One region of the Rahnella sp. RFA10(1/100) genome, then DNA from elsewhere that is predicted to be linked to it. Evidence: predicted binding sites of a transcription regulator. Region 1 holds the regulator's gene; each other region holds the start of a gene.
What was found. Region 1 encodes LexA, which represses DNA repair genes until DNA is damaged. Its sites were predicted from a motif close to TNCTGTATGTACATACAGNA; they were not measured.
Positions count from the first base shown of each region.

Region 2: ETV65_RS14835 (YebG family protein) is a predicted target of LexA. The motif match lies at 4,353-4,372, and genes of this name have one in related genera.
Region 3: rmuC (DNA recombination protein RmuC) is a predicted target of LexA. The motif match lies at 2,493-2,512, and genes of this name have one in related genera.

Region 1 covers NZ_SEWR01000007.1:248,890-255,944, reverse strand. Annotated here, with positions in the region: gene ubiC (chorismate lyase) at 1-26, shown strand, start outside; gene ubiA (4-hydroxybenzoate octaprenyltransferase) at 68-934, shown strand; gene plsB (glycerol-3-phosphate 1-O-acyltransferase PlsB) at 1,034-3,517, opposite strand; gene ETV65_RS20005 (diacylglycerol kinase) at 3,753-4,121, shown strand; gene lexA (transcriptional repressor LexA) at 4,241-4,849, shown strand; gene dinF (MATE family efflux transporter DinF) at 5,132-6,496, shown strand; gene ETV65_RS19990 (CsbD family protein) at 6,686-6,895, shown strand; gene zur (zinc uptake transcriptional repressor Zur) at 7,047-7,055, opposite strand, start outside.
Region 2 covers NZ_SEWR01000004.1:313,406-320,460, reverse strand. Annotated here, with positions in the region: gene ETV65_RS14850 (glycoside hydrolase family 10 protein) at 1-205, shown strand, start outside; gene fhuE (ferric-rhodotorulic acid/ferric-coprogen receptor FhuE) at 1,099-3,309, opposite strand; gene ETV65_RS14840 (hypothetical protein) at 3,600-3,935, shown strand; gene ETV65_RS14835 (YebG family protein) at 3,995-4,339, opposite strand; gene ETV65_RS14830 (class I SAM-dependent methyltransferase) at 4,453-5,118, opposite strand; gene ETV65_RS14825 (TetR family transcriptional regulator) at 5,250-5,876, shown strand; gene ETV65_RS14820 (B3/4 domain-containing protein) at 6,032-6,721, shown strand; gene ETV65_RS14815 (nuclear transport factor 2 family protein) at 6,750-7,055, opposite strand, start outside.
Region 3 covers NZ_SEWR01000010.1:16,923-23,977, forward strand. Annotated here, with positions in the region: gene ETV65_RS21800 (SCP2 domain-containing protein) at 1-1, opposite strand, end outside; gene ubiE (bifunctional demethylmenaquinone methyltransferase/2-methoxy-6-polyprenyl-1,4-benzoquinol methylase UbiE) at 15-770, opposite strand; gene rmuC (DNA recombination protein RmuC) at 882-2,450, opposite strand; gene ETV65_RS21815 (DedA family protein) at 2,608-3,135, opposite strand; gene udp (uridine phosphorylase) at 3,290-4,051, opposite strand; gene katE (catalase HPII) at 4,277-6,559, opposite strand; gene ETV65_RS21830 (dienelactone hydrolase family protein) at 6,733-7,055, shown strand, end outside.

The sequences.
Region 1 (7,055 bases):
CGCAAAGCCAGGCGGAGCAGGAATGAGTCAGACTAACCAAGCAGGAGAACAAAGAGTGTCAGGAAGTATGACTCAGGGCACATGGCGTGATTACTGCCGCCTGATGCGTATTGATAAGCCGATCGGCTCATTGTTGCTGTTGTGGCCAACGTTATGGGCGCTGTGGGTAGCCGGTGGCGGAATGCCCTCTGCGAAGATTTTGCTGGTCTTCGTGCTGGGCGTGTTTTTCATGCGTGCCGCCGGTTGCGTAGTGAATGACTACGCCGATCGCAAATTTGATGGTCATGTAAAACGTACCGCTCAACGGCCATTGCCGAGCGGGGCGATCACTGGCAAGCAGGCGAAAATATTATTCGTCGGACTGGTGCTGGTGTCATTCCTGCTGGTTCTGCTGCTTAACCGCATGACCATTTTACTGTCTCTGGCCGGACTGGCGCTGGCATGGATTTACCCATTCATGAAGCGCGTCAGTCATCTGCCTCAGGTCGTTTTAGGCGCAGCGTTTGGCTGGGCTATCCCGATGGCTTATGCGGCGGTGAGCGAAAGTGTGCCGCTCAGTTGCTGGTTAATGTTCGTGGCAAATATCTGCTGGACGGTGGCTTACGATACGCAATACGCGATGGTCGATCGTGACGATGATGTGAAAATCGGCGTGAAATCGACAGCGATTCTGTTTGGACGTTTTGACACGCTGATCATCGGCCTGCTGCAACTGGCAACGCTGGTTCTGATGGGCATTGTCGGCCATCTTTCCCAGCTCGGTGCACCGTTTTACTGGTCGCTGCTGCTGGCTGCTGCGCTGTTTGTACATCAGCAGAAGCTGATTGCCAAACGTGAACGTGATGCCTGTTTCCTGGCTTTCCGCCAGAACAATTATGTCGGGCTGGTGCTGTTCCTCGGCATTCTGATGAGCCTGTCAGGGTTCACGTTGTAAATATTCCTGAACTGATTCAACGCCCATAAAAAAACGCCCGGCCTCCGTAAAGAGTCCGGGCGTTTTTATGCAGCCAGCACTGGCTGGCGCTAATGGCGGTTAATGATTGGTATCGCGCACATCCAGCTTCGGCTCCGCCGGAGGCGCAGTCGGTTGCGGCAAATCAGACGGCATACCCGCACTCTCAATGGTCAGCTTGATGTCTGATGTCATCAGATCACTGAGCATGAGATAAATTTCACGTGTTTGTTCCTGAATGGCATCACCGCTGTCACTGATATAGCCTTCAGCGCGAAGTGTACCGACCAGCGTCGAGAAAACGGCTTTATCGAAGAATTCAGGGGCATTGATACCGTGCAGTACGGACAAACGCTGCGCCATAATCCGGCTCTCTTTCTCCAGCGCACCACGGTTGATACTTGGGTTATTGGTGAGCAGGGAGAAGGTAATCGCGTAGCGTTGCAGCGTTTCACGTACACCGGCCGCCAGCAGTTGCAGGGTACGGATCCGCGCCGGATTAAGGGTCAGTTCATCATCTTCAAGATGAATGATTTGCTGGCGTGCCAGTTCCAGCGTCAAAACATCCAATACCTGTGGCAGCTCAGACGTCTCGAAATGCATAAACAATTCGGCTTTGAGCATCGGATAAATCAGTTCGACCTGACGCAGTAATTCCGCGCGGCTGACCTGACGGTGATGCATCACAATGCTTGAAATCAGCGACGGCAACACCAGCATATGATGGATGTTGTTGCGGTAGTACGTCATCAGAACGGCCTGTTCGCGCGGCAGTACGATGATGTCGCCAATGTTGTCTTTCTCAACCTGGAACTTGTTCATGTTCAGCGCGTGATCGAGCAACTGATCGGCAGTCAGATCCGGCACCGTTGAATCCGCGTTGTAAGGTACGTTACGCAATAATTGCAGGTAGCAGTCGATTTGCTCGGTCAGTTGTTCACGGGTCAGTGAACGCTGGCGTGAGGCCAGCAGCGCGGTACAACACAAGTTCATAGCATTGGCTGCTGCTGAATTGTTGATACGCACCATGATCTGTTCTGCTAAGTCCTGTACCGTTGGCGTCAGCCAGCTAGGACGTTGTGCTTCGATCGGGTCGATGGCTTCACGCCAGGTCGGCACATTCTGGTTCAGGTAAGTGGTCAGATGCAGCGGTTCACCAAAGTTCACATATCCCTGGCCAAGGTTGCGCAGCTTGCGCAAGCCGTTAAGCATTTGCGTCAGGCTTTCTTTCTCTTTGGTCGCACCGCGCAATTCTTTGGCGTACGTACCGACTTCCATGACGTGCTCATAACCGATGTAAATTGGCACCAGCGTGATCGGGCGTGAACCACCGCGCAACATGGCCTGAATAGTCATGGCCAGCGTACCGGTTTTCGGCTCCAGCAGGCGTCCGGTTCGCGAACGCCCCCCTTCCACAAAGTATTCCACCGAATAACCACGGCTGAATAGTTCGCCCAGATATTCACGGAACACCGTTGAATAGAGCTTGTTTCCTTTGAAGGTTCGACGAATAAAGAACGCGCCCAGACGGCGGAAAATCGGGCCAGCTGGCCAGAAATTCAGGTTGATGCCAGCGGCAATATGCGGCGGTACCAGCCCCTGATGATAGAGCACGTAAGACAGAAGCAGATAGTCCATGTGGCTGCGGTGGCAGGGCACATACACAATTTCCTGGCCGTCCAGCGCCAGCTGGCGTACACGCTCAGCATTATTAACATTGATGCCTTTGTACAAACGGTTCCACGTCCAGCTCAGTACGCGATCAGAGAGGCGCACGGCTTCATAAGAGAAGTCAGCGGCAATCTCTTCCATCAGGGCGATGGCATTTTGCTGGGCTTTTTCGTGGGAAATTTTCTTGCTGCGGGCTTCGTCTTCAATCGCTTTTTCAATGGCTTTTGAGGACAGCAATTTGTTGAACAAGTCCTGACGTGCCGGAAGACGTGGGCCAACGGCGGCCAGACGTTGACGGGAGAAGTGCATCCGCGCCACACGTGCCAGCTTTTGAGCAATGGTTTTATCTGTGCCGTGTTCCGTCGCCATATAACGCAGGGAAACGGTATTGGAGAAGCGGACAAAACTGTCCCGCCCCAGCCAAAGCACAGCGAAGAATTTCTGGATGCCGTTCAGTACGCGCAGATGTGGCGTGTCATCCTGACCTTCACGGCCCGGTGCCCGACCAAACATCACCGACACCGGCAACATCTGAATGTCTAAATCCGGGTTATTGCGGTGCAAATCAAGGTAGTCGTGGAACAGCTTTACGGATTCCTGCTTCGGCGTGTAATAAGAGAATACGCGCGGACCTTCAGCAATAAAGACATGGCTTGGCAGCAGGGTTCCGTCAATTTCCAGCGGAATAAGGGGATCAGGCAGATTCTGTGCCAGACATTGCGCACGCAACGTCAGCAAATCGGCTTTGGAATTATAGGGCAATACATACAAAATCGGCCGCGTCGGGTCTAAATGCAACTCGGTAACCGGATCTGAAGGTATGACCTTGCTCTTTACCAGCAATGAGAGCGGTAAATTCAATAATGTGTAATAAAGTCTACGCCAACCTGACATAAAAACGTGAAGCCTCTTGTTAGCCATTTCGCCGCAAGGATACCAGAAAGCTCAGATGAGATCTGTGGTGATGCAATACCCTTCTTATTTCAAGCCGCAGGGGTGTTGGCTTAAGACGTTCACCCGAATCACTTACTCATGTAAGCTCATCAGGATTCACTTCTTTACCGCCTTTCTGCACCCCGACTATTTGGGGTATAAAGTGCGGCAAATTCTCTAAGGATCAGTAAAAGAAATGGCTAACCAAGTCACTGGATTTACCCGAATTTATAAAGCAGCTGGCTATTCCTGGAAAGGGCTGAAAGCGGCATGGCAAAATGAAGCGGCCTTTCGCCAGGAAGCCAGCGTCGCTATTCCGTTAATTTTGTTATCTTTTTGGTTTGATGTCAGCCCCGTAGAACGCATTCTGCTGGTGGGATCCGTTGTTTTGGTCTGTGTCACTGAACTGCTCAACAGCGCGGTAGAATGCGCGATAGACCGTATCGGATCTGAGTTTCACGTACTTTCAGGTCGTGCAAAAGATATCGGCTCGGCTGCCGTACTTCTGACCATCATATTGGCGTTTTTTGTCTGGGTCAGCATCTTTTGGCCACGATGGTTCTGATTTGGAATCTGCATTCCAGGAATCAACGTTATGCCCTGTTTTTATTCAATCTTAGGTTTTCATTGATCGTTTAGCTGTATATACTCACAGCAAGACTGTATAAACAACCAGGGGGCGGAATGAAAGCTTTAACGACCAGACAACAAGAGGTCTACGACCTTATTCGCGATCATATCTCCACCACCGGTATGCCACCCACCCGCGCAGAGATTGCATCACGTCTGGGGTTCCGTTCCCCCAATGCGGCGGAAGAGCATCTCAAAGCGCTGGCGCGTAAGGGTGTTATTGAGATTGTTTCCGGCGCATCACGTGGCATTCGTTTGCTGATGGAAGAAGAAGAGGGTTTACCGCTGATCGGCCGGGTTGCTGCCGGTGAGCCGTTGCTGGCCCAGCAACATATTGAAGGACACTATCAGGTCGATCCGGCCATGTTTAAGCCGAGTGCCGATTTCCTGCTGCGTGTCAGCGGTATGTCGATGCGTGATATCGGTATTCTTGATGGCGATCTGCTGGCTGTACATAAAACGCAAGACGTGCGTAATGGACAGGTTGTTGTGGCCCGTATAGATGATGAAGTCACCGTGAAACGTCTGAAAAAACAGGGCAGTGTGGTGCAGTTATTGCCTGAAAACAGCGATTTCCAGCCGATCGTGGTTGATTTACGTGAGCAGAATTTCAGCATTGAAGGGCTGGCCGTAGGCGTCATCCGCAACGGTGACTGGATCTGACCTTCGTACTTCGGGCTGCAGATGCGTTGGCTGCGTGCGTTCACCCGAATCACTGACTCCTGTCAGCTCATCGGGATTTTTTTACTTGCCGCCTTCCTGCAACTCGAATGACTCGGTCAGATATTACTGGGTCAAATTCTTGATCCCAATGGTCATATTGTTGATTTGCGGGTTCGTTAGCCGCCTCTGACATACCGCTAAGCTTTAACGTTTCATCTCGTCGCCCCTTCCGGGGCGATGTCACTTACAGGCATAACCTGAACCTCCGGCATGAGATTCTCTATGCAACATCATTCCCCGCGACAAACACTCAAAAACACCTTTTTAAGCCCCGCCGATAAGGCGCTCTGGAGGCTGGCATTGCCGATGATTTTTTCAAATATCACGGTGCCTCTTCTCGGGCTTGTGGATACGGCGGTGATCGGTCATCTCGACAGCCCGGATTATCTCGGCGGAGTGGCTGTGGGTTCGATGATCACGACTTTCCTCTTTATGCTCTTACTTTTTTTACGGATGAGTACCACCGGCATGACCGCTCAGGCGCTGGGCGCGAATGATAACCGGTTGCTGGCGCGCGCTTTCGTACAACCCTTTCTGCTGGCCGTATTGTCTGGTCTCACCATAGTGTTGTTCCGGCACCCCCTGATGGAACAGGCGTTTCATATCGTCGGGGGCAGCCAACCGGTGCTTGAACAGGCGAGGCTGTTTATCGAAATTCGCTGGTTCAGTGCCCCGGCTTCACTGGCGAATCTGGTGATCCTTGGCTGGCTGTTGGGCATTCAGTATGTTCGCGGGCCGGTGATTTTGCTGATTGCCGGGAATCTGCTGAATATCATTCTGGATCTGTGGCTGGTGATGGGGCTGGGCTGGAATGTGCGTGGTGCTGCCATGGCGACGGCAAGTTCCGAGTATTTCACGCTATTTATCGGGCTGTACTTTGTCTGGCGGGTAATGAAGCAACGGGGTATAACCGGCGCACAAATCACCTCGGCCTGGCGTGGTAACCTGCGCCGTCTGCTGGGGCTTAACCGCGACATTATGTTGCGTTCACTTCTGCTTCAGCTTTGCTTTGCCTCACTGACCGTTCTCGGCGCACGGCTTGGCAGCCACATCGTGGCGGTGAATGCGGTGCTGATGAACCTGCTGACCTTCACCGCTTTTGCGCTGGACGGTTTTGCCTATGCTATCGAAGCGCATTCCGGTGAAGCATTCGGTGCCCGGAATCGCCAGAAATTGCTGGATGTCTGGCATGCCGCGTGCCGTCAGGCCGGGCTGGTTGCCCTGATTTTTGCCCTGATTTATGCGCTTGCAGGCGGGGCGATCATTGATGCGCTGACGTCACTACCTGAGTTACGCGAACTGGCGGACCATTATCTGGGCTGGCAAATCATCCTGCCGCTGGTAGCTGTCTGGTGTTATTTACTGGATGGCATGTTTATCGGTGCCACGCGCGGGCGGGATATGCGTAACAGTATGGTCGTGGCGGCGATAGGATACGGGCTGACGCTTTTCAGCTTACCGCTGTTGGGCAACCATGCCTTGTGGCTGGCATTGACGGTTTTCCTGGGGATGCGGGGATTATCCCTTGGCTGGATTTGGTGCCGTTACTGGCGGCACGACACCTGGTTTTCGCTTCATGCGGACTGATTTGTATGCTTTTCAAAGGAATAAACCCCGCCCTGGCGTTATTTCCTGCTTTGGATTAATCCTAATAACGGGTTTTATCTCTGTTTCAGGAGGATTAATCGAGATTCTCTACTAACCTTTGAAGTGTTAAGGACGAACTGCAAGCCAGAAATGCAGTTCACAAAACCCAAGGTAACAGGAGATATTATTATGAATAAGGATCAAGCCGACGGTAACTGGAAACAGTTCAAAGGGAAAGTGAAAGAACAATGGGGTAAATTGACTGATGATGACCTGACAGTGGTTGAAGGTAAACGTGATCAGTTAGTGGGTAAAATTCAGGAGCGCTATGGCTATCAGAAAGATCAGGCCGAGAAAGAGCTCAATGAATGGGAAACCAAAAATAAATATCACTGGTAACATGCGACTCCCCCTCGCATATCAGTGACGTATCCTGAAAAATGCTGCTCCTACCCGGAACAATTCAGGATACGGGTACACGGAAGTACCCAACCTTTGCATTTCACCTTCCCGCAGTCTTTCAGTTCCTCTTCCGTAACACCTTCATCTCTCAGCGTTT
Region 2 (7,055 bases), on a different contig from region 1:
TGTGGCGCTGTATAAAGTGGGCGAACCGTCAAAAAATGAACCGGACTGGATGGTAAGTGGTGGCGTACCGGAACTGAAAAAACAACTCGATATGAATGAATCCGTACCACAAATTAGCGGCACGATTTTATTCCGTGAAAGCTACCTCAACCAGCCGCAGACGCAGGATGCGGTGCGTTACCTGAAAAGCCGCTGGGGAAGCTGAAATAACGCTGCCTGTTGTGTGGTTGCCTTATAAAGATATGCCGTGGAGCTAATAAATTGACCATGGCATCCATTTATCGTGCTTACGTAACCTCGGTTACCCGACAATGGTCCAGTTAGTCATGATTCTATGCCGTAAATTTAAGTGAATATTGCGAATATTTCCTGACCAGTTGGGGCCGCGAAAATCCGGGTTCAGGAAGGAGGCATTGTAGAAATGGTCGCGCCATTTTGCATTTAATTTCCCATGACCCGAACTGAGCGGCACCCCGGTGACCACCATCCTGTTCACTGTATCCGTGATATATAGTCGGATGAAAACCCATTTTTAAATAAAATCCCTGGCTGTCATCTACCGGTAATAATGAGGCGTTTTCGATATTCTGCTCCATCCCGTATCTTATGGCTGAAAATAAGAGAAGCTGACCCAGCCCGACAAATCTGTTGGGGTGGGATTTCGTAGGTTTGTTGGTATTTCCTTCAACATATATTGCCGAGATATATAAATAATCACGACTTCCCGGTTCACTTAGTACTACGCAGCGACCTGCTGCAACATCTTCATTTTTGTCTGTGAGTAGGGAAAAATTCATGGCGTTATTGTCATATTCCGGTGTCGTTTCCCGGGTTTCAACCAGTCTAAGGGTTAGGTGTGCCCTGCCAGCCGGATTTTTTCTATGAAGCGCATAGTGCTTTTAATTCCTCTCTATATTTGATGAGTCAATTAAATTCGTGCTGCGTCAATCGGATATCAGTATAAACAAAGCGTACTGGAGGAATACTTAATAATATATGTACCCTTTAGCCACCCATGGCCAGATATAGATTATAAAAGCAAAGCCCCGCCTGAAAATACAGACGGGGCTTTGCTGTGTTGTGCATTAAATCTTCACTTCAGAACGTGTAATTTGCGCTGACCGAAAGATTGCGCGGTTCACCGTAAACGGCGTAATCGCTGAGCCATGAATAATATGTGCGGTCAAACAGGTTGTTGATGTTGGCCTGTACGGACAGCTGTTTTGTTACCTGATAACGCGTGAACAGATCCACCCGCGCCGTACTGCCCTGTGATACGCGACGGGTTTCGCCGTCCGGTCCGGTTGCATTCTGGAAAGTGCGGTTTTGCCAGTTTACACCACCGCCGACAGTCAGATCCGGCATCGCCGGCACCTGGTAGCGGCTGAATAATTTCAGCTGGGTCTGCGGCATATTGCTGTTGAGACGGCTGCCGGTTTCGTCTTTCGCCACATAACGCGTCGCACCGAAGGTCATTTGCAGGTTGTCGGTCACCGCGCCGTTTAGCTCAAATTCAGCACCTTTGCTGACGGTGCCATTGACCGCAACATAAGCCTGTTCGCTCGAACCGTTAACGTATCTGCTGCCGTCTTCCTGCGCCACGTTATCCTGTTCGATACGGAATACTGCCATCGTGGCGGTCAGACGACCGTCTATCCACGCAGATTTAAGCCCGGTTTCGTAGTTTTTCCCGGTCGTTGGTGACAGGTAATGACCGTTAATATCGCGGTCAGTCTGCGGCTGGAAGATGGACGTGTAACTGGCATACGCCGACCAGGTATCGTTAATGTCATACACCAGCCCGCCATACGGGGTGATGTTGTTTTTGTTCATACTGCCGCTGCTGCCGTTGGTGCTCCACCGGGTATAGCGCGCGCCGACGATCAACGAAAGCGGATCCGCCAGTGAGAAGCGCGTTGCGAAGTAACCCGCTTTTTGGCGAATCACATCGTCCGCATTCAGATACCAGTCTCCCCACTCCGGTTCGCTGACACGCCCGTCCCAGCTGTTGCCGAAACTGCCAATGGTGTCACTATCGAGGGAACCGTCTGCGCTGTAAGTCTGGTTATGCTGCCGGCTGTAGCTGATACCCGCCACCATCTGATGCTGACGGCCAAACCATTCAAACGGCCCGGTGGCATAAGTGTCGATGGAGTCCACTTTGCGGGTGCCACGGTCTTTGCTGCCAAAACCACTGAGGCCGGTGCCTGTAGTGTGATCCGGGAAATTCATGAGATAGAGCAATTTATCGTTAAACGTTTGCTCGCCGTGTGTGCCATTAACGCGCAATGTCCAGCCGTTATCAAAGTCATGCTTCACGTTAGCAAATACTTTGCGCGACTGGATGGCGTAATTCGTCCAGTCTGCGGAAGTATTCGTGCTGCGGTCATAATGGGTGCGCGAACCGTCGGTATACCAGGTTGGCAGGCCGCCCCACGTCGGGTTAGCGGTATTATTTTCCTGATAATCGTAACCGAGCGACACGGTGGTGTTATCGGTCACATCTGCATCCACCACGCCGTAGAAGAATTTTTTGCGCTTGTGATAGCGATCCAGCCAGCTGTCCTGATCCTGATAACCGGCGACCACGCGTCCGCGCACCGAGCCTTCCTGATTCAGCGGACCGGAAGCGTCCAGGACGTAACGCTGTTTGTTCCAGCTGCCGTAACCGGCGCTAATCTCACCGGTGAATTCTTTGCTGTCGGCGTGTTTACGCACCATGTTGACAGAAGCGGATGGATTACCCGTTCCGGTCATCAGGCCGGTTGCACCCCGCACCACTTCGATGCGGTCATAAATCGCGGTGTCTTCGGCTGCATCACCAAAATTCCAGGTATCGCTGACGGAGGTCGGAATGTCGTCGTAGGTGTAACTGTTGATGTAAAAACCGCGGGAAAAATAAGACACGCGTTCGCTGTCAATAACCTCCGTTGAGATGCCGGTGGTATTATTCAGCACGTCGCCGACCGACTGGAGGTTCTGATCCTGCATACGCTGTTGAGTGATAACGCTCACTGATTGCGGAATATCTCGCGGCGTCAGGTTCATTTTGGTGCCTGCGGTGGTGGTGCGGACGGCGTAATCCTGTGCGTCGCTGCCGGTTGGCGTCGCCGTGCCTTCGATCACCATATCTTGCTGCTGACCAAATGTATCCGTACTGGCAGTGCTTTTTATCCCGCTGAGGTTTTCAGCCGCCAGTACCGGATTTACCAGAACAAATATCGCCAGTGCCAGTGATGAAACCGCAAAAGTTCTCCCTGCGTCTGCGGCACACTGGTGTGCATAAATCGCCCTGCCATTCAAAGACATAACACATTCCCGTGGAAAATTTTATAGGTGTAAGACTGTTTCTATTATTGTTTTACATGAACAGTCTAAATGAGAATGTAAATAGTAATTATTAACGTTAACCATGTCGCGATGTGGATGAGTTTTAATAAGTAACAAAATGTTAATCAGGTTTTATCCGTGAACGGATCAGTGGTTGGAAATGCATGTCTCTGAGGTTTCTTATGCATTTCAGACTATTCTGTCCTGCATGCAGCCCTTCCGGGTTGTGGAGTCTTCTACCCTTAAGGTGTTCAACATAAGGAGACGCTATGAGACGAATCGCATTGTTACTCACCCTGTTGATCGCGGGTTCTGCTGTCGCCGAAGACACGACTTCGCAACATACTCCCGCGACCTATATCAATATCCTCTGTAGCTCCGCGCTTAATAAACCTGATGGTACTGCGGATTATTTCCGTGAGCAGATCAAAGATATTTCGACGCAATCTCAGTCTCCGTCGTCGATCAATAAGCCAGAGTTTAATGAGGATGAAGCGGATAAGGTGATTGAAACATGGACATCGCTCAGCAAAACCGATCGCGAAAAAATCAGGACACAACAGCAATGTCAGGACACCTTGCTTCAGCGATATCAGGCAGGATAAAGATGGGGACAGGATAAAAGAATGCGGGATGTGTTCCCGCATTATGTGGACGTTCTCTATCAGGCTGCTTTGACCGCGCGTACTTTTTTGGTCGCGGCAGGTTCAGCGACAGCCCGGTCTTCAGCGGTGGTATCGGCTGGTGCGACGGGCTGCTGCGCTGTCCCCTCTTCGGGCAGTTTGCTGGTGCGCAAAATATGCTGGACGGTATCTTTGTGTTCAGCAAGGTGAAGCGCAATATTTTCCGCGAGTGTTTCATCCAGGTCGAGATTGCTTTGTGACAGCCATTCAGTAAAAGCATCTGCCATGTCCAGCATTTTGTCGTATGCATCTGCTTCTTTCTTATTGGCAAAAGTCATTTTCTCTTCACCTTTTCTGACAACAACAAATTTTGTTTCAACAGCCATAATTCGCTCCTTATACTGTAATTATATCCAGTATACCAATGATCAGTGAAGGATACATCATCCGGCCTGTTTTTTATAGTGCGGAGCCTGGATCGCTCTGCCCGGGTGTCTGATCAGCGCAGCCTGACTGAAAGCTCGACATCATCACTGAATGGTACAGAAAGATAACCGTTCTCCGCCGAACGCACATGGGTAAGATAGTTCTGGTTGTAGCTCGCATTGTCGGCGATGATCATCGTGCCCGGATGAAAACGGCTTTCCAGCAAATGCAGAATATCGTCATAAAGTACTTTTGCGCCATCGAGAATCAGTAAATCGATGGTCTCTGGCAGATCAACGGCCAGTGTGTTCAGCGCGTCACCGACACGAATTTCGACTAAATCGCTCACGCCAGCCTGCACAAAATGTTCCCGTGCCTTTGCCACTTTTGTCGGCTCAAACTCGCTGGTGATGACCTTACCGCCGCCGTTATCGCGCAACGCCGCCGCCAGATACAACGTGGACAGCCCGAACGACATGCCAAATTCCACCACCGATGTTGCCTTAGTACTTCGCGCCAGCATATACAGCAGTTTGCCTGTCTCGCGTGATACCGGCAGCCACATGTGTTTCAGCAGACTATATAAATTCAGATACTCTGTTTTGCTGTGCATCATGCGCGTAGTTTCTTCTTCCGGTATCTGCGTGAAATCGAAACGGGCTGCAGCGCTGGCTTCATTGAAAAGACGGTCGAGTAATGGCGCCATCGGTGCGCAGGTCAGAGTGTTTTCTGTGGTCATGGGATTATCCTGTTTAACATTGAGCAACGTGTCATAACTGACTAGAATGCGAGTGATTCATCGCGTTTAAAATTATGCGATGTTTTCGTTGCCTCCACTATTCGCATTCTTTTTTGAGGACTCAGCCCGTCATGACCCACCGCCGCATCCCGCAGGTTTCCTCACGTAAAGAGCCAAAACAATCCCGCTCAGCCGGGCTGGTGGCGACCATTCTTGAAGCCGCTGCTCAGGTTTTAGCGAAGGAAGGCGCCGCCCGTTTTACTACCGGTCGCGTCGCTGAAAGAGCCGGAATCAGCATCGGTTCGCTGTATCAGTACTTTCCCAATAAAGCGGCGATTTTGTTTCGTCTGCAAAGCGACGAGTGGCGGCGAACCCGTGATATGCTGCGCAGCATTCTTCAGGACGCAGAAAAGACCCCTGCCGTGCGCTTACGTATTCTGGTGCATGAATTTATCCGTTCCGAATGTGAGGAAGCGCAGATGCGTGGCGCGCTCAGTGACGCCGCACCGTTTTATCGTGACGCCCCGGAGGCGCAGGAAGCTCGGGAGGCGGGAGAGGAAGTGTTTCATCGTTTTATGCATGAGGTAATGCCGGATGTCGCCGGAGAAAAGCGCCAGCTGGCGGGCGATCTGCTTTCCACCACACTCAGTGCTTTTGGCCGGGACTTTTCTGCCACCCCGCGTACTGCCGCTGAAATCAAAATTTATGCTGATGCGCTGGCGGACATGTTTACAGCCTATGTGCAGGGGGCGGTTTAGCCAGGCGTGAATTTTTGAGGGATAAGCGGGGCTATGAACGAGATGCCATGACGGCGCGTTTCTCAGAGGAATTACCGGGGATCCCAAAACGCTAATTTCGTTTCAGGCCGACGGATGGCATAGTAAATGTCTGATTTTTACAACAGGACCGTTCCATGATCGTCGTTACTCCGTCAGTCGATCCGTCACTTGCGCGAATCGCCCCCGGTTTTCGGGTATTAAGCGTGTCGGCGCAGGCCGCGCCGATAACTAACCCTGCCATTGCGGAAGCCGCTTTACAAAGGGCCTGCCGTTTTATCGTTGAGAATGATTTTCCCTGGGCGGATGAACATCTGAACGCCTGGACCGGGGTTTTCAAAGCCTTTGGGGCGAAACCTAAACGTACTGCCTGCTCAGCCGATGCCCTCAGAAAACGCGTGCTGAAAGACGGCACGATGCCGGCCATCGATCCGGTGGTCGATCTCTACAATGCGGTGAGCATTCAGTATGCCATTCCGGTCGGTGGCGAAAATATTTCTGCTTATTCCGGCCATCCGAGGCTGACATTTGCCGATGGCAGCGAGCCTTTTGACACCATGAAAGCCGGCGAACCGGTGATTGAATTCCCCGATGCCGGAGAAGTTATCTGGCGTGATGATACGGGGGTGACCTGCCGGCGCTGGAACTGGCGTCAGGGTATCAGAACCCGGCTCGACAGCGAGGCACACAACATGTGGTTCATCCTCGAAAGCCTGCCCGCCATGCCTTTGCAGGCACTCCATGACGCAGGTGATATGCTGATTAACGGACTGGAACAACTGATGCCAGGTGTTAAAACTGACGTGAAGCTGATAACACTGGGTTGATGATGCAAATAAGGCTCCTTGCGGAGCCTTATTTATGATCCAGCAGCGAGGTGCCGTAAGAATTATCGATGGTACATACCCAGCGCCCGTCCGGTTCATGGCGGAAAACATAAGTGGCACGACGGGTAGTGGTCACTGTGCCGCCCTGTCCGTCGGGGAAGTGCAGCACCGTTTCCATGATCACCAGCGCATCCTGCGCCCCCTCAATCACCTGCATCTCACCCTGTTCCACCACCAGTTGATCCTGGAAATAATCCGAGATGGCGATAAAGGCTTTGCGGATATCGTTTTTGCCGCGGGCAATCATGCCCGGTTTAATCACCAGTGCCGCATC
Region 3 (7,055 bases), on a different contig from region 1:
TCGGCATACTCATATCAGAATTTGAAACCCCGATGTAACGCCACGATGCCGCCAGTCAGGTTGTGATAAGTCACATTTTCAAAACCTGCGTCTGCCATCATTCCTTTCAGTGTTTCCTGATCCGGATGCATACGAATTGATTCAGCCAGATAACGATAGCTTTCCGCATCATGCGCAACCAGTTCACCTATACGCGGTAAAATATGGAAGGAATAGGTGTCATAAGCTTTGCTCAGCGGTTTGAACACCGGTTTGGAGAATTCTAATACCAGCAGACGGCCGCCCGGCTTGAGGACACGGAACATGGAGCGCAGCGCCTTCTCTTTTTCAGTCACATTACGCAGACCGAAAGAGATGGTGATGCAGTCAAAATAATTGTCCGGGAACGGCAGGGCCTCGGCATTCGCCTGAACGTAACTGACGTTGCCAACGATGCCGAGATTGCGCAGCTTTTCGCGCCCCATCTTCAACATGGAATCGTTAATATCCGCCAGAACGACTTCGCCTTTCTCACCCACCAGACGGGAGAATTTTGCGGTCAGATCGCCCGTACCACCGGCCAGATCCAGCACACGTTGTCCCTGACGGACACCGCTGCAATCAATTGTGAAGCGTTTCCAGATGCGATGAATACCAAAAGACATCAGGTCATTCATCAAATCATATTTTGCCGCAACGGAATGGAAGACTTCTGCCACCATTTCCTGTTTTTCATCTTTGGCTACTGTACGAAAACCAAAATGGGTGGTTTCCGGCGTCTGCTTTTCCATTATTTATGCCTGCTTTTTCAGTCGAACTCTTGGGGAGAAGTGTATCAGAACCCGTTCGAAAGCCCCATCACCGATGGTGATTCAACATATTGCGAAGATTCACGCATTGAATCACACACAATGCGGCCCCTCTGAGAGCAATGCCTGCTCGTGAGCGGTTAACTCACCCGGGTTCAGCGTCTGTTCTTCTTCCGCATCAGAGGTATCGGGCAGAGATGCGGTGTCTTCAGGTTCGTTTTCCGCTTTCGCTATTTCAGCCAGAGAGGGACTGATAGGTCGTTTAACTTCAACACCCAGCGCGCGAAAACTTTCCACCTGCCCGATAAGATTACCACGGCCTTGCGAGAGTTTATTCATCGCGGATCGATAACTTCCCTGCGCTTTGTCGAGACTTTGTCCCATCGACTCCATGTCATCCACAAACAATCGCAGTTTGTCGTAAAGACGGGCCGCGCGATCGGCGATACGTTTGGCGTTCTGACTCTGATGCTCATAGCGCCACAAGTTGCTGATCGTTCGTAGCGCCACCAGCAAGGTCGTCGGGCTGACCAACATAATATTGTGGCGAAGCGCTTCGCTGATCAATTCGGGCTCCCGGTCGATAGCCAACAGAAAAGCAGGCTCAACGGGGATAAACATCAGCACATAATCGAGGCTGCGCAGACCGGGAAGTTGCTGGTAATCTTTGCGCCCGAGCAGGCGGATATGTCCGCGCACTGAGGCAATATGTTCATTGAGTGCCGCTTCCCGCTCGCTGTCATCCTCACTGTTGAAATAACGCTCATACGCAACCAGCGTCATTTTGGCGTCAATCACCACGTCTTTATTCTGCGGTAACCGTACGACCACATCAGGTTGCATCCGGCTGTTGCTATCCACCTGCACGCTGACCTGCGTCTGGTATTCATGCCCTTCGCGTAAACCGGAAGCCTCGAGCACGCGACTCAGAACCACTTCACCCCAGTTGCCCTGCGTTTTATTATCACCTTTCAGAGCTTTAGTCAGGTTGACGGCTTCGCGTGCCATCTCCACATTCAGTTGCTGTAAATTGCGGATCTCATGCGCCAGCGTATGTCGCTCACGGGCTTCCTGCCCGAAGCTGTCCTGCACCTGGCGGCGGAAACCATCCAGTTGCTCACGCAACGGCAGCAGTAACTTATCGAGACTTTGCTTGTTCTGTTCATCGGCACGACGGCCATTTTGTTCGAAAATCCGGTTAGCCAGGTTTTCAAACTGGCTGCTCAGGCGCTGTTCGCTGTTAATCAGCAGACGCTGCTTTTCTTCAGCCGCCATGCGGGTTTCGTCCAGACGGGTCGAAACCTCACGCAACTCAGCTTCCTGCGCACTGTTGATTTCCCGCTGCGCACGCAGTTCCTGATTGAGTTGGTCACACTCGTTTTGCCAGTGGACAAGAAGTTGTAATTTTTCCTGGCTGGCCGCCTGCAGACTGTGCAGTTTTCGCAGCTCAAGTTCAGCTTCACGCAGTTGCTGCTGGCCTGATTGCCGCTCGATTTTGTGCGTATCATTTTCCGTTTTAAGCTGTTCCAGCGATTGTTCCAGCAAACGGCGTTGCGTTTCATACTCCGTCTGTTGTTGCTGTTGGCGCAAACTGGCAATCAGCCATCCTAAGAGTAAGCCAATTAACCCTGCCCCCAGGGCAGTCAGAATGCTGATATCCACGTGATTTCCCTCTTCAAGTCTCTTGCGGCCAAGGTAATGTCAGGCTGTATGGATGTCCAGTCTATTTTCTGTTGCATTGAACCTTTGCGAGACGTCTTCCAAAAAGGAATTTCTCTGTATTTGCCCCCTTGCGACGGGCAACGACAGAGGGCAGGATTTAAAACCAGCGGCTCAGCCACTGAATGCCAAACGCACCGGGTGCCAGAATGCCGAAAGCCCAGATAAGTGCCGAGGTCACATTCGCAATCTGGAAATACTTTTGCGGCATACCGCAGATGCCAGCAACCAGTGGCACAACGGCGCGAAGCGGGCCAAAAAAGCGGCCGATAAAGGCCCCCGGCATGCCCCATTTTTCAAAGAAAGCATGCCCCCGAACCAACATTTGCGGATGACGGGAGAAAGGCCAGAAATTGCCAACACGATCCTGATAACGGGCACCAATCCAGTAAGAAAGCCAGTCGCCCAGGAAAGCCCCCGCAGCGGCGGCTGCCCAGATGGGCCAGAACGGTATGCCGGTTTCGCCAATCAGCGCACCGAGCCCCAACAAGATAAACGTTGCCGGAAGCAGCAGGGAAAGGAATGCCAGCGATTCACCAAAGGCCAGAAAAAAAACGATCGGCGCAGCCCACACCTGATGGGCACGAATGAAGGTAGTGGTGTACTCAAGAAGGTCGTGAACAGTCAAAAATGCAGTTCCTTGTGTCAGAGATCCGGAAGGGAATACATCAATTATTCCAGATGGATTACTAACATGACCTTAACAGATCTGCTTAACAGAGCAAAAAAACGGGCCGTCAGAGGCCCGTTGATAAGATGTGGTTGTTTTAGTTTTACAGGGACTAAAGCAGTCTGCGGGCCGCTTCGACAACAATCTTCACCGCATGGCTTTCGGTCTTTTTCATGGTTTCCGCATTAGGAATTTCCTGCTGCGTGCGGTTCACGATAACACCGGCAACCATCCCGGCGCGCAGACCCTGGCTTGCACACATGGTCAGCAGAGTCGCGGATTCCATTTCGTAGTTCATGACGCCCATTTCCTGCCATTCTTTCATCGATTCTTTGAAGCGACGGACAACACGGCCGGAGTAAGTGTCATAACGTTCCTGACCCGGATAGAACGTGTCAGAAGATGCAGTAACGCCAATGTGTGTCGCGGCTCCCACGGCTTCTGCCGCCGCAACCAGCGCGGTAGTGCAGGCAAAATCGGCTACCGCAGGGAATTCCATCGGCGCAAAGTGCAGGCTCGCGCCATCAAGACGAACGGCAGCGGTCGTGACCAGCACGTCACCGACATTGATATGTGGTTGGATCGCACCCGTTGTGCCGACACGCAGGAAAGTACGGATCCCCAGCTGTGCCAGTTCTTCCACTGCGATGGAGGTAGAAGGCCCGCCGATACCGGTTGAGCAAACAATCACAGATTTGCCATCAAGCTCAGCACGCCATGAGGTAAATTCGCGGTGGGAGGCCAGACGAACCGGGTTCTCCATCAGTTTGGCAATTTTTTCTACGCGCTCAGGATCGCCGGGAACAATCGCCAGCGACGCGCCGTTTAAATCTTTTTTGGCCAGGCCAAGATGGAAAACTTCGGGCTGAGACATAACAAACTCCTCGGTGTGTAAGGTCATTTATTGGCAGGAGGAACACCCGGCAACTGTACTCAACATTGTGGCGTTATTTCGTGACGGTCGTCACTATGATGTAACAACTTGAATTGCGCATACATTTATTTTGTGACGCTCATCACAAAATAAAGGTGCATTTCACTGAAACCTGAACAGGCAATCTCCGTTACCGGAGGTTGCCTGCTTTCCAGCTACAGCAAATCAGGCAGGCACAGCCTCTGCCAACGCACTGCGTGACCAGATCCGGTGTTTGAGCATTTCTTTCAGGAACGTTTTCAGTAATGCTCCCTCCGCTTTTTCACCTTCGACAATGCCCTCTTCCGGCACGTCATCCGTCAACCCCAGCAGTGATTTGAAGCGGCGTGCATCGCCACTTAGGCCTACGACTTTCAGGTGCTTGTAGGCCTCGAGCACGTAATGCCGCGCATCGCCGTTCATGAGCAGTGCATCGATATGTCCGTGCGGAACAATCACCGCATCCACGGTGATGGAAGGCGCCCCGGCAAAGGTTGCATCAACCGGCAACGTGGAGCCATCATCGGCAGTTACATTGCCTAAATGACTGGCCAGCAGTTTAGGATGGACGCCTGCGACCTGAAGCGCCTGCAACGTTTCCAGAACATCTGCCGCTTTCACGCCCTCCCCCAATAATATTGCCACCTGACGTCCTTTGAGCGTGCCTTTACCGCTGGCATACAAACTCAGCGACGGATCATTTTTCAGGCCATTCACCGGCTTCGGCGGTTTGATATTCAGAGTATCTGCGGAAAGGGTAATACCCAGATTCTTCGCCACTTTTTGCGCCAGCGTCTGATCAACATGCGCCAACAGATCCACCACCCGCTCGCGGATATAAGGCCGCGCCACTTTCGATAATTCAAATGAGAAGGCCCCGATAATATGATCCTGCTCCGCCGCTGTCTGGCTCAGCCAGAACAGGCGCGGATGGGCATAATATTCGGCAAATGACGGGCTGCGCTGACGAATTTTTTCTGCACCAATACGCTCAGGATAACTTTCAAAGCCGCCGCCGGATGCTGCCGGAGGCGTTTCCCTTGGCCAGTTATTGTTGATGGAATTCGGCTCGTAGTTTGCCGGATTAGTATCAATATCCTGGCGGTGCATACCGTCACGCTGGAAGTTATGGAAAGGACATGTCGGCCGGTTGATCGGAATTTCATGGAAATTTGGCCCGCCAAGACGGCTGATTTGCGTATCGGTGTAAGAGAACAAACGCCCCTGTAACAACGGATCATTGGTAAAATCTATGCCCGGCACAATATGTCCGGGATGGAACGCGGCTTGCTCGGTTTCAGCAAAGAAATTATCGGGGTTACGGTTAAGCACCATTTTGCCGATCAGTTCTACGGGCACCAGCTTTTCGGGAATGAGTTTAGTCGGGTCGAGCAAGTCGAAATCAAATTTGAACTCGTCTTCTTCCGGGATCAACTGAACCCCCAGTTCGTATTCCGGATAATCTCCGGCTTCGATGGCTTCCCACAAATCACGGCGGTGAAAATCCGCGTCTTTCCCCGCCAGTTTCTGTGCTTCATCCCATAACAGAGACGCTTTTCCGGCCACCGGTTTCCAGTGGAAACGGACAAAAGTGGCTTTCCCTTCGGCATTCACAAAGCGGAACGTATGAATGCCGAAACCTTCCATCGTGCGGTAACTGCGCGGAATGCCGCGGTCAGACATCGCCCAGAAAACGTTATGCAGCGTTTCCGGTTGCAGAGAAACGTAATCCCAGAAGGAATCATGCGCACTCGCGCCTTGCGGGATTTCATTATGCGGTTCAGGTTTGACCGCGTGGACAAAGTCAGGGAATTTATGTGCATCCTGAATAAAGAACACCGGCGTATTGTTACCCACCAGATCGTAAATCCCTTCATCCGTATAAAATTTGGTCGCCCAGCCGCGGATATCACGTACGGTATCTGCCGAGCCGCGGGAACCCTGAACAGTAGAAAATCGTACAAAAACCGGGGTTTTCTTTTCGGGGTCTGAAAGGAAACTGGCTTTGGTGACATCTTTCATATTGCGGTATGGCTGAAAATAACCGTGCGCTGCCGCACCGCGCGCATGAACGATACGTTCCGGGATGCGCTCATGGTCAAAGTGAGTGATTTTTTCGCGCAGGATGAAATCTTCAAGCAGTGTCGGACCGCGGCTTCCGGCTTTCAGCGAATTTTGGTCATCGGCAATTTTGGTGCCCTGATTGGTGGTCAGCGGCTGTTTTTCTCCATTTTTGCGGTGGTGTTCTAATGCATCAAGTTTGGTATTGCTATTTTTCGGACTCCTGGCGCTGCCGGAAGCTGTCGGTTCTTTTCCTGGCGGTGTAGGTTGTGCTGAAGGCTGATAAGCACGATCCGCGGGGGCAAGATCCCCCAGGCCTGGCTGCGAAGACTCAATGCCCGTGGCGGGGGCGCGGCTTACCGGTTTTAACTCACTTTTCTTGGTGACTTTAGAGGGTGATTTGGACATTGAACATAGCTCCTCGGCAAAAGTTTCGGGTGTTCTGTGAATCTTCCGTGATGACTTTCCTGATTAACTTTTAACTATAGAACATCTCTTGCGCCTTGCTGTTCATGCTTTCCGGCTATAGTTTTAATCCATAGCCACAGATTTCCGTATGGACACTTGCCTGGAGACACCCGATGAAAAAAGAAGAATTGCTTACCCTGAAACAGGCTCCGACCAGCTTTGCTCCTGCCGTCACGCCCGTCGCCAGCACCACCATACATACCGACACCGACGGGCTGCACGCAGGCCAGACCACCATTCCCTCACAGGGCGAAGATATGCCCGCCTATCTCGCCCGTCCTGAACAGTTCACCGGTAAATTACCGATCGTGCTGGTCGTGCAGGAGATTTTTGGTGTACATGAACACATTCAGGATATCTGCCGCCGGCTGGCGAAGCAGGGGTATATGGCCATCGCGCCGGAGTTATATTTCCGTCAGGGTGACCCGCGTGATTA